Regions from separate parts of the Shewanella zhuhaiensis genome, predicted to be linked through region 2. Evidence: predicted binding sites of a transcription regulator. Region 2 holds the regulator's gene; each other region holds the start of a gene.
The links. The regulator LexA, encoded in region 2, represses DNA repair genes until DNA is damaged. The targets are predictions, from matches to a motif close to TACTGTATNNNNATACAGTA.
Positions count from the first base shown of each region.

Region 1 (4,289 bases), on a different contig from region 2:
GCGCCGCGGCGTGCCTTTGCGATAAGCGCCTTTTTTGGCCGTCCTTTTGAATGGCTTGCTATCTGACTTCACTCCACTTAACGCCACCGGCAAGGTTGAGGCGGCCGCCTGAATGAGTCCATGCAGCTCAGTGATAAGCGGCTGCATAAAGCCACGGTAGGAAAGCTGCTTCTGGCAAATATCGTTTAGCTGACGCTCCCACAGCGCCGTCATGTCCGCGGTAGTGGCCACCTCCGGCAGGCTTGCTATCAAGCCTCGCCCGGCGGGCGTTGACACAATACTCTTCCCCTGCCTTGCCAAAAAGCCCCGTTTAAACAGCAGCTCAATGATCCCGGCGCGGGTGGCTTCTGTGCCAAGGCCATCGGTGTCTTTGAGGATTTTCTTGATCTCTGCCGAACTGACATACCGGGCAATCCCCGTCATAGCGCTTAGCAAGGTTGCATCGGTAAAGTATTTCGGCGGCTGGGTTTGCTTTGCCAATAATTCCCCATGTTGGCATTGGGCGGTATCGCCCTTTTTCAGTACTGGCAGTGGCGTTTTCTGACTGGCATCATCAGGCGCTTCATCTGGGTCTTTGGCGCCGCCCTGAAACAGCACCCGCCAGCCGGGGGCGCGCTCTACCGAGGCTTTGGCAACAAAACTGCCGCCGTCGATCGTGAGGCTGATTTGGCTGTCAGACATCAGCCTGTGGGGGTAAAACTGTGCCAGATACTGCCTGGCGATATGCTGATAAAGCTGGCGCTCACGCTGACTCAGGCTCGACAATGCCATGCGCTTGCCGGTAGGTACAATCGCATGGTGGGCATCCACCTTGGAATCATCCCAGGCTTTGGATACCAGCCGCAAGTCTGGCTCCGGCACGCCTTGGGTCAGTTCCGGCGCATTGGCCATTACAGCCGCGGTGACGTCAGGGACCAATTGCAGTTGTTCTTTGGGCAAATGGCGGCTATCAGAGCGTGGGTAGGTGATAAGCTTATGGCGCTCATACAGGCTCTGGGCCGTATCCAGTACCTCTTTTGCACTCATGCCAAAGCGTTTGGCGCAATCAATCTGCAACGCTGACAGACTATACAGCAAAGGCGGCGCGAGCTTCTTATCTTTATTGCTGACGTCAGTAACGAGCGCTGGCTTACCGCCAATACGGGTCACCACAGTTTCGGCAAGGCGACGGGAGAGCACCCGGCCCTCTTCATCCATATAGGGCTGGCAGGCCTCGCTGGGTTGCCATTTGGCGCTGAAGTACTCGCCTTTTTCCGTCACCAGATGGGCAAACACCTCGAAGTGATCCTTTGGGGTGAAATGCTCAATCTCTTGGTCGCGACGAACAACCAATCCCAATAGCGGCGTCTGCACGCGACCGACCGATAACACACCGCTGTAGCCCACTTTGCGCCCCTGCAAGGTGTAAGCACGGGTCATATTCAGGCCATACAGCCAGTCAGCCCGGCTACGGGCCAGTGCCGAGGTGGCGAGTGGGACAAACTCTTTATTGCTGCGCACCTGCCCAAGCGCCCGGCGCACAGCGTCGGGGTTAAGGTCGGAGATAAGCAGCCGCTGGGTGGCAGCGAGTTTGGTGACGGGCACCTTGGCATGGGATAGCACTTCATCCACCAGCAACTGCCCTTCACGATCCGGATCGCCGGCATGAACCAGGCCGCTGGCCTGCTTGATCAGGCGTTTTACCACCGCCAGCTGGGATTTGGCCGAGCTTCTGGGCGTGAGCTGCCACACTTCAGGGATGATCGGTAAATGTGCCAGTTGCCACTGTTTAAACTCAGGAGAATAGGCATCCGGCTCGGCTTGCTCCAGCAGATGACCAATACACCAGGTCACACAGTCGCCATTGCCAAGCTCAATGTAGCCATCACCCTTTTTATGGGGCTTGGGTAATACATCGGCTATGGCACGGCCCAAACTGGGTTTTTCGGCGATATACAGGATCATGGCGAATGCGACGGCTTAAAACACTGGATGAATTTACAGTAAATGTAGCGAAAATCCCGCTGCGGCGCAAACATGCCGCTGATCAAATGGGTAGATTTACGCCGAAGATAACGATTGTATGTAAATTTTATTGAGAACGATTCTCAACAAGTTGCAAAATAGCAGCACCTGCTCACCGCCTGGACCCAAGATGTATTCCAAACTGTCTGTAATTACTCACCAGTGGCTGCTGTGCTCGGCGCTGCTGATGCTCGCTGCCATCATCTGCCTGCCGGCCCAATATTGGCCGCTGGTGCTGTTTCCACTTATTTGCATCGGCAAAGAGTGCTGGCATGTGCGCTCGCCGGGGCGCCTCACGCTGACTGGACTGTTTGGGGTCTGGCTTGGCTGTTTTGCCATTGCCATTTGGAGCTGATGATCCAAACAAAAAACCAGCGCCAGGCGCTGGTTTTTTAATGGGCCGTTTGCGGCTTAAGGGTGACCTACGTTGTGCAGCTCGAGATTGGTGCCGATATCGCGGTTGCGATTGGCCTTGGCATCGTCGTTGCGCATTTGGGTCAGGTGATCCAGATAACCCTGAGTCACATCACCTGTGATGTAATCGCCGTCGAATACCGAAGTCTCGAAGCGCTTGATTTCCGGGTTTTCCATCCGCACAGCTTCTACCAGATCGGTCAGATCCTGGAAGATGATGCCATCGGCACCAATCAGCTTGGCGATTTCATCAACATCACGGCCATGGGCAATCAGCTCGTTCGAGGTCGGCATGTCGATGCCATAGACGTTGGGGAAACGGATTTCAGGGGCGGCTGAAGCAAAGTACACCTTTTTGGCACCGGCTTCACGGGCCATTTCGATGATTTGCTCAGAGGTGGTGCCACGTACAATGGAGTCGTCCACCAGCAGTACATTCTTACCCTTGAATTCAGCATTGATGGCGTTCAGTTTACGGCGAACCGACTTCTTACGCTCCTGCTGACCGGGCATGATAAAGGTACGGCCGATGTAGCGGTTCTTCACGAACCCCTGACGATACGGCAGGTCCATCACCCGGGCGATTTCCAGCGCGATATCGCAGGAAGTCTCAGGGATTGGGATCACCACGTCGATGTCGTTATCGAACCACTCTTTCTTGATTTTCTCACCGAGCTTGGCGCCCATGTTAACGCGGCTGGCGTAAACAGAGACCTTGTCGATGGTGGAGTCTGGACGGGCAAAGTACACAAACTCAAAGATACAGGGCGAATACACCGGCGTTTCAGCGCACTGGCGGGTAAACAGCTGACCATCGAGGGTGATATACACGGCTTCGCCAGGTGCTACGTCGCGCATCACTTCAAAGCCAACAGCGTCCAGCGCCACACTCTCAGAGGCCACCATATACTCAGTGCCCTTGGCGGTTTCATGCTTACCCAGCACCAGCGGACGAATACCATTGGGGTCGCGAAACGCCACCAGACCTTCGTTCACAATCATGGCGGTCACGGCATAAGCGCCGCGGGTTTGGGCGTGCACCTTGGCCACGGCATCAAATACCTGATCGGCGCTCAGGTGCTCAGACTGCACCTGCTGCAGCTCATCGGCCAGCAGGTTCAACAGGATTTCTGAGTCAGAAGTGGTGTTCACATGGCGACGTTGCTGCTTCAGGCGGGCAGCCAGTTCCTGAGTGTTGGTCAGGTTACCGTTGTGAGCCAGAGAAATACCGAAAGGAGAGTTTACATAGAAAGGTTGGGCTTCAGAGGAGCTTGAGCTACCGGCGGTGGGATAACGCACATGGCCGATACCGGCGTTGCCCTGCAGGCGCTGCATATGTTTGGGCTCAAACACATCACGCACCAGGCCATTAGCCTTTCTGAGCCTGAATGCATCATTGTCTACTGTGACAATTCCGGCTGCATCCTGACCACGATGTTGCAGCACTGTCAGTGCGTCATAGATGGTCTGATTAACCGAGGAATGGCCAACGATTCCGACGATACCACACATGGGAGAGTGTCCTCTTTTAAGATGTTCTGTTGTGTATATTTTTTATAATTTGGGTACAAAGCTTGAGGTGTTTTCCAGGTAGTGGAAGAACCACTGGATCACAACTCCGAATTCCGGCACCAGCCTGGACTCCTTCCACCAAACCGTGTTGGGAGCGCCGGTAAAGGCATCCATAAAAAACAGCAGCGCACTGACAATCAAGGCGCCGCGCAGGGCACCGAAACACAGACCTAATAGTCTGTCGGTACCCGATAATCCGGTCTTAGCCACCAGCTGCCCGAGGATGTAGTTCACCAGGGCGCCCAAAATCAGGGTGGTCACAAAAAGAATAGCAATGGCAACGCCGTTACGGAGCATTT
Region 1 covers NZ_JAKUDL010000002.1:278,112-282,400, reverse strand. The annotation lists gene MJ923_RS06800 (DNA topoisomerase III) at 1-1,944, opposite strand, end outside; gene MJ923_RS06795 (hypothetical protein) at 2,135-2,359, shown strand; gene purF (amidophosphoribosyltransferase) at 2,416-3,930, opposite strand; gene MJ923_RS06785 (CvpA family protein) at 3,973-4,289, opposite strand, start outside.
Region 1: a site for LexA is predicted at 1,966-1,985, ahead of MJ923_RS06800 (DNA topoisomerase III). Genes of this name have one in related genera too.

Region 2 (4,289 bases):
ATCACTGCATAGCGCTTGAGGGTCTCAGAGACCACGCCAGCAAGCAGCAATAACTGCGCAATGCGGTCGTCTACCAGCGCAAGCTCGCTGTCACCCTGGATAAGGCCCTCGGCAACAAAGGCATCCACCAGCGCGTCTACATAGGCTGGCAGATCCTGAATGCCCATAAACAGCTCAGCCTTGAGCAGTGGATAACATTCGGCCACCATTTCATGCAGGTCGGCACGGGATATCCGCTCATGACGCACCATAATGGTGGCAAGCAGCGACGGGATCACAAATAAATGGATGATATTGTTTCGATAATAAGTCATTGAAATGGCTTGGCCATCTTCAATGGAAATGATGGAACCCAGCTCATCACGGGTTTCCACCAACTTGTTCAGTTCAAGGCCGCGCTCAACCAAATCTTTACCACTGCCCTCAGTCACCGAGGCATAGCCGGTGTAAGGCACTGTTTTCAACAGGTTCAGGTAGAGGTCAATCTGCCGCTCAAGCTGACCGCGCTCCAGCGCATTTTGCTCAGATGCCAGCAGTACCATGCTCGAGAGGGTGACCGAACTCGCGGCGGCGGCGTTGTTGATACGGGTCATCACCCGATTGGCCAAGGAGTTTACCACAGGGGTGAGCCAGCTCGGCTTCTGCTCAGGATCTTCGCTAACCTGCTCGCGCCAATCGGGCACCTTCTCGGAGAGGAAGTTTTGCAGGGTTATAGGCTCACCGAAGTTCACATAACCACGGCCGAAGTTGCCAAGCTTACGGATGGCCCCAAACACCTGCCACACCGATTCTTTCTCTTTTTTCTTACCCGACAGTTCCTTGTGATAAGTCGCCACTTCCATCACATGGTCGTAGCCAAGGTACACGGGCACCAGAGTCACCGGGCGTTCAATACCACGAATCACAGAGGAAAGCGTCATCGCCAGCATACCCGTCTTGGGAGCCAACAGACGACCGGTTCGGGAGCGGCCACCTTCGGTGAAGTACTCCACCGAATAGCCTTTGGCAAACAGCTGATCCAGATACTCTCGGAACACCGCGGTATAGAGCTTGTTACCGTTGAAACTGCGACGGATGAAGAAGGCGCCACCACGACGGAACATGGGACCGGCAGGCCAGAAGTTCAGGTTGATACCCGCCGCAATATGGGGCGGCACCATGCCTTCGTAATACAGGATGTAAGACAGCAGCAAATAGTCCATGTGCGAGCGGTGACAAGGCACGTAGACAATTTCATGTCCATCGTGGTGCAGCTGACGAATTTGCTCGGCACCCTTGATGCTGATGCCTTTATAGAGCTTGTTCCAAAGCCAGGTAAGGAAACGCTCGGCTATACGCACCAGGCTGTCGGAGTAATCTGCCGCGATTTCATCCAGATATTCAATGGCAGTCTCGCGGGCCTTTTCTTCGGAAATCTTTTTGCTGGCCGCCTCTTCGGCAATGGCCTTCTTGAGATTATCGGACTTGAGCAGGGCATGGAACATCGCCTGACGATTCGGCAGCACAGGGCCTGTCATCACTTTACGTTGGCGGCGGAAATGCACCCGCGCCACCCGTGCCAATTTGTGGGCAATACGCTTATCGGTGCCGTGTTCATCGGCCATGCTGCGCAGCGACACTGCGCGGGAGAACTGCACAAAGTTGTGGCGCCCTAAAAACAGAATCATCAAACACTTACGCAGCCAGGTTGGATCTTCACGCTCCAGCACAGCAGCACGCATGCTGTCGTCTTCTTTGCCTGGGGTGCGGCCCCAATACAGGCTTACCGGCACCAGTTGAATATCGAGATCCTTTTGCTGACGATGCAACGCCAGCAATTGCAAGAAGGTCTGCAGGAAAGGCTCGTTGCTTTCGCGCTTGCCAAACAGCGGCTTACTGCCTTCGAGACAAACGATTCTGGGAGTTTCCACGCCGTCGAGTTTCAACGGCTCGTAAGGGCTGGGCAGCCCCATTTTGCCAGTGATTTCATTGAGGGCGGCGATGTCGCTCACCGACTCAGTTTTCATCACATAAACCAAAGGTCTGGCGGGATCCAGATTCAAATCGGCAAAGGGGTCCTGCGGCACCACAATGGTGTGCACCAGATGCTTCTGGATCCAACGCAGAGACTTAAACCAAATAGAGTCGTGTGCTGACATGCTGTTTTCTTGGGACCTGGCTTCTATCAATAGCGGCATAGAATATCAGACAGCCATATCCCTTCGCCAATAATCTGAAAAATGGTTAATACTTGCACTGATCAAAATACTGTATATACTAACAGTAACTGTATAGAAAAACAGGAACACCCATGAGACCGCTGACGCCGCGCCAGGCCGAGATCCTGGACCTGATCAAACGCAATATCGCCGAAACCGGCATGCCCCCAACCCGGGCCGAAATTGCCACCCGGCTTGGCTTTAAAAGTGCCAATGCCGCCGAAGAACACCTCAAAGCGTTGGCCAAAAAAGGCTGCATTGAGATTATGCCCGGCACCTCCCGTGGTATTCGTCTCGCCGGTGACGAGCTGGAAGATCAGCCCGATCCGGGTCTGCCACTTATCGGTCAGGTGGCTGCGGGTGAACCCATTCTGGCGCAGGAACATGTCGAACAGTATTACCAGGTCGACCCCAATATGTTCCGCCCGCAGGCCGATTTTCTGCTGCGGGTTCGCGGCGACAGTATGAAAGACATAGGTATTCTCGATGGCGACCTGTTGGCCGTGCACAAAATGGATCAGGCCCGTAATGGCCAGGTTGTTGTGGCACGGGTTGAAGATGATGTCACCGTGAAGCGGTTCGAGAAGAAAGGCAATGTGGTTTATCTGCATGCCGAAAACGAAGATTTTGCCCCCATTGAAGTGGATCTGACCCATCAAAGCCTCGCCATTGAAGGGCTGGCAGTTGGGGTTATCCGCAACGGAGACTGGCTATGAACAAACTCCTTGGCAACGCACCGCGCCATCCCGGCCTGTGGACAGATGTCCCAGCAAGCAGCGCTATGGGTCCGGCTCAGGTGCTCACCCGCTCAACCTGTTCCATGGGGCGTGATGAATTAGCCAACCTGGCACCGGAACTGGCTCGCCTGAGCCTGGAAGGTCGCTGGATTGTACTTATCAGCCCGCCGAACATTGGCCTTAAAGCCATGCTGGCTCAGGCTGGTGTTCGTATGGACAGAGTATTGCTGGTGCATGCCAAGGACGAAGTTGAAACTCTTTGGGCGATGGAAAAAGCCCTGACCAATGGCACTTCAAGCGCGGTACTGTGCTGGACCAATGCACTGGAAGCCAGAGACAAGCGCCGCCTTGAACTGGTTGCCCGAAATGCCGTTGCCCTCGGCGTGATTTTTGAAAATGTAAATACTCACTCTCATGCCAACAACTTGCCAGGAAGAACCGAGCCAAACACCATACTCAGGCACCCGGCCCAATTCCACTAATCACAGCTTCATCCCCTTCAGCCCCGTTTTCGGGGCTTTTTTTCGATAATTTTTTCAGATAATTAGAAAAGAAAGTGATCTTGATCAATATTTAAACTGCAAGTAATGTAGTTCAGGCTAACAACGATTCGTTTGTTATATCTGGCGATTATGTCGTCGCAGTATCTGAGGCTTGCGCCATGGGTAATGCGGATCTGACCGATATATTCAGCTGTAGGTGCAAGTGTGGTTAAGAGAGCTGTAAATACCTAATCAACAATCAAACCGCCAATGCACTTTGAAGTCATCGTTGCTTTTTGTGGGAACTGAAGAGTTTGCATAGAGCAGAGACTTACTGTGTGACTTTTCTTTGTAGTTGCTTGATGCAATTGACAGAGGAGATGTCTTGTGAAGCATTGGTTGTATTGTATCGCGGCGGCTTTATTGGCCCCGCCAATCCTTGCGGCTGACATGCCGCTAAACATGACGCAGGGCGTAACGGAGATCAGTGGCAAGGTTTATGGCCTGCACATGACCATCCTGTACATCTGCTGCGCCATAGGTGTGGTGGTTTTTGGCGCCATGATTTACGCCATGATTAACCACCGCAAATCCAAGGGCGCCGTCGCCGCCCAATTCCATGAAAGTACCAAAGTAGAAATAGCCTGGACCCTGGTACCCTTTCTGATCCTGGTTGGCATGGCCATTCCGGCCACCAAAACCTTGATTGCCATGGAAGATCCTTCCAATGCTGAGCTGACCATCAAAGTCACAGGTTCCCAATGGAAATGGCGCTACGATTACTTCGACCATGACTTCGGTTTCTACAGCATTCTTGCTACTCCCCGCGCGCAAATTGAAGGTGCTGAAGCCAAGGGCGAGCATTACCTGCT
Region 2 covers NZ_JAKUDL010000004.1:187,398-191,686, reverse strand. The annotation lists gene plsB (glycerol-3-phosphate 1-O-acyltransferase PlsB) at 1-2,138, opposite strand, end outside; gene lexA (transcriptional repressor LexA) at 2,291-2,914, shown strand; gene MJ923_RS12805 (cell division inhibitor SulA) at 2,911-3,417, shown strand; gene coxB (cytochrome c oxidase subunit II) at 3,805-4,289, shown strand, end outside.

Region 3 (4,289 bases), on a different contig from region 2:
GGACCACAAGGACCTGTATCGCCCATCTGCCAGAAGTTGTCTGATGCGAATGGCGCGCCCTTGTTATCACCGATACGGATGATGTTTTCGGCTGGAACACCGATTTGCTTATTCCAAATATCGAATGCTTCGTCATCGGTGTGGTACACGGTAACGCACAGCTTCTCTTTCGGCAGTTTCAGGGTGCCGGTCAGGAATTCCCAGGCGAAGCGAATGGCGTCTTCTTTGAAGTAATCACCAAAGCTGAAGTTACCCAGCATTTCGAAGAAGGTGTGGTGACGGGCGGTGTAACCCACGTTGTCCAGGTCGTTATGCTTACCACCGGCGCGAACGCAGCGCTGTGCAGTCGCGGCGCGAACGTAGCTGCGCTTTTCCATGCCAAGGAAACAGTCTTTGAACTGGTTCATACCGGCGTTGGTGAACAGCAGTGTTGGATCATTACCGGGAACCAGAGAGCTGCTGTCTACTACCTGGTGACCCTGCTGCCTGAAATACTCGAGAAAAGCACTGCGAAGCGCGGCTGTGGTTTGATACATGAAAACGTCCTGAGTTGGATAAGCCTGATACGACAAGCCGCAGCCACTTCCACGGGCTGCCGACAAAAATTTGGGGCTCATTATAACCTCAAGAGTTTCGAATAAGATAGCGCACAGGCCGCGAAATCCGGGTCAATCGGGGTGGGAACAGGGGTTCTCAATCACTAGAGAAACAAAGTCAGCGGACAAGGCTGATTAAAATAAAAAAGACCGCCTCGGGTGCGGTCTTTAATCCATATCGTAAGGGTCAAAATCCAACGCGTGGGATATTTCATCGAAACTGAACCCCTGCCCTGCAAGGTAGCGGATGCGTTTCGCCCTGTCTTTGGCATCGACAGGTTTGGTGGCACCAAACTTTTTCAGTGCCTTTTCCCTGGCTTGGGCATACCAATCCACATCACAGCCTTCGAGGTTGCTTTGGATAACCTCTTTATCCAATCCCTTGGCTATCATGGCCTGACGCGCTCGGGCAGCGCCATGGCCTTTCAATACTGACGAGCGAATAACTGATGCGCCATAGCGACTGTCATTCAGGTAGCCTTTGGCTTCACACTCATCCAGTACTCGCTCAATCTCGAGGGCCTCATGCCCCTTGGCGAGCAGTTTAAGCTTAAGTTCGTTGCGGCTGTGATCACGCCTGGCAAGAGATGCCAGTGCGTGATTCATCAGTTCCTGACTCAGAACACTTCTCCGGTTTCGAAGTCGATGTTTTCATCGCCTTCGGCGCTGGTCGCTTCCGCAGAGCTGGTGTGAGACAACAGCAGATCGCGCAGTGACTTTTCAATCTCGGCAGCGATTTCACCGTTTTCGGCCAGGAACTTGGTCGCGTTGGCACGGCCCTGACCAATCTTGTCGCCCTTATAGCTGTACCAGGCACCGGATTTCTCAATCAGCTTGTGCAGTACACCCAGGTCAACCAGCTCACCGGTACGGTTAATGCCCTGGCCGTAAAGGATCTGGAAGTCAGCCTGACGGAAAGGCGCTGCAATCTTGTTTTTAACCACTTTCACGCGGGTTTCGTTACCCACCACTTCGTCGCCTTCTTTGATGGCGCCGGTGCGGCGGATATCCAAACGCACGGATGCGTAGAATTTCAGAGCGTTACCACCGGTAGTGGTTTCTGGGTTACCGAACATCACACCAATCTTCATACGGATTTGGTTGATGAAAATCAGCAGGGTGTTGGATTGCTTGAGGTTACCGGCAAGCTTACGCATCGCCTGGCTCATCATACGGGCCGCAAGACCTACGTGAGAGTCACCGATTTCACCTTCGATTTCCGCTTTAGGAACCAGTGCTGCAACCGAGTCGACGATGATAACGTCTACGGCGCCACTACGGGTCAGGGCATCACAGATTTCCAGCGCCTGTTCACCCGTGTCTGGCTGAGAACACAGCAGGTTGTCGATATCTACGCCGAGCTTACGGGCATATACTGGGTCGAGGGCGTGTTCAGCATCGATAAAGGCGCACACTTTGCCTGCACGCTGAGCCGCAGCAATCACTTCCAGAGTCAGGGTAGTTTTACCTGATGATTCAGGACCATAGATTTCTACGATACGGCCCATTGGCAGACCGCCGGCACCCAACGCCACGTCCAGAGACAGCGAGCCGGTGGAGATGGTTTCCACATCCATGGAGCGGTCTTCACCCAGCTTCATGATAGAGCCTTTACCAAACTGCTTTTCAATTTGGCCAAGAACGGCGGCAAGTGCTTTCTCTTTATTTGGATCGATTTTCATTGTTCCCTCTCACACACAGCAGGCGCTGTGAAGACGCAACGGTTAATGCGGTTCAGGCAAAAGCCCTGTGTATTTGTACATATTGAAAGCTAGTATACTGTACAATCATACAGTATCAACCCCTGGATGAAATAATTTTCTGCGGCGCCGAAATCCGCTGTTTCATCGCCTTGAATTGAAAAGGATCACTTTAGCGAAAAACTTGGTAGACTGGGCGCCCATAGGCTTTACCCGCGGCTTGACCAGACAAGCCCCATCGCAATAACAGAGTGGCAATGAACAGCACAGACCTGCTTGATCTCGAAAAACACACCCCCATGATGCGTCAGTATCTGACCATGAAGGCAGCGCACCCCGACATGCTGCTGTTTTATCGCATGGGCGACTTTTATGAACTCTTTTACGATGATGCCAAGCGTGCCTCGGAAATGCTGGCCATTTCACTTACTGCCCGCGGCAAGAGCGGCGGCGATCCAATCCCCATGGCCGGTATCCCCTACCATGCGGTGGAAGGCTATCTGGCCAAGTTGGTGCAATTGGGTCAGTCGGTTGCCATTTGTGAGCAAATAGGTGACCCGGCCACCTCAAAAGGCCCGGTAGAACGTAAAGTGGTGCGCGTCGTCACGCCGGGTACGCTGACCGATGAAGCGCTGCTGCAGGAGCGCCAGGATAATCTGCTGGCTGCGGTTTACCAGGGCAAGGTGGGTTATGGTTTTGCCACTCTGGATGTGGCATCCGGCCGCTTTGTCATTGCTGAATTACCAAGCCGTGAAGCACTTGAGGCCGAGCTTCAGCGCACATGCCCGGCAGAGCTTTTATACAGCGAAGACTTTGCCGACATGGCGCTGATTAATCATATCAAGGGCAAGCGCCGCCGCCCCGAGTGGGAATTTGACTATGATACCTGCATCAAGCTGCTACTTGAGCAGTTTGGTACCCGCGATCTGCGTGGCTTTGGCATTACCGACGCCCGCCTGTCGCTGCAGGCCGCAGGCTGTCTGATGCAATACGTGAAAGACACTCAGCGCACCGCCCTGCCCCACATCAATTCCATCGTGCGCTTCAATCAGGGCGATAGCATCATTCTGGATGCCGCCACCCGCCGCAATCTGGAACTGACCATCAGTCTGTCGGGCTCGCGGGAAAACACCCTTGCCAGCGTACTGGATAATACCGTTACCGCCATGGGCAGTCGGATGCTGCAGCGCTGGATCCACCAGCCACTGCGCTGCCACGATACCATTCGTGGTCGCCAGCAGGCAGTGCAGGAATTACTGGAAACCGGACTCTATGACGATCTTCGTGCTGAACTTAAAGCCCTTGGCGATATCGAGCGTATTCTGGCGCGTCTGGCGCTGCGAAGCGCCCGCCCACGGGACTTTGCCCGGTTAAGAGATGCCCTCGGAATTTTGCCGCTTATCCGCGAGCGCGTGCAGCGCTGTGAGTCGCGCCATCTGAAGTCACTCAATATTCTTCTGGGTGACTTCCCCGAGGAATATGAACTGCTTAGCCGCGCAATTGTGGATAATCCACCGGTACTTATCCGTGATGGCGGCGTTATTCGTGAAGGCTACCACAGTGAACTGGATGAGTGGCGCAAACTCAGCGATGGCGGCATCGACTATCTGGAGCAGATGGAGCTGCGTGAAAAAGAGCGAACCGGCATCGCCACCCTCAAGGTTGGCTTCAACCGGGTTCACGGCTACTACATCGAAGTCAGCCGTGCGCAATCAGCCCTGGTGCCTCTTGCTTATCAGCGTCGCCAGACGTTGAAAAACACCGAGCGCTACATCACTCCTGAGCTTAAAGAGTACGAAGAGAAGGTACTGTCGAGCCAGGGCAAGGCACTGGCGCTTGAAAAGCAGCTGTGGGAAGAGCTGTTCGATTTGGTATTGCCCAAGCTTCAGGAATTGCAGGACTTTGCCCGCGCCGCCTCTGAGCTCGACGTACTGGCAAACTTTGCCGATAGGGCCGATATCTTCAACTATCACTGCCCGGAACTCAGCGACAC
Region 3 covers NZ_JAKUDL010000001.1:898,299-902,587, reverse strand. The annotation lists gene alaS (alanine--tRNA ligase) at 1-536, opposite strand, end outside; gene MJ923_RS03900 (regulatory protein RecX) at 765-1,202, opposite strand; gene recA (recombinase RecA) at 1,214-2,278, opposite strand; gene mutS (DNA mismatch repair protein MutS) at 2,554-4,289, shown strand, end outside.
Region 3: a site for LexA is predicted at 2,374-2,393, ahead of recA (recombinase RecA). Genes of this name have one in related genera too.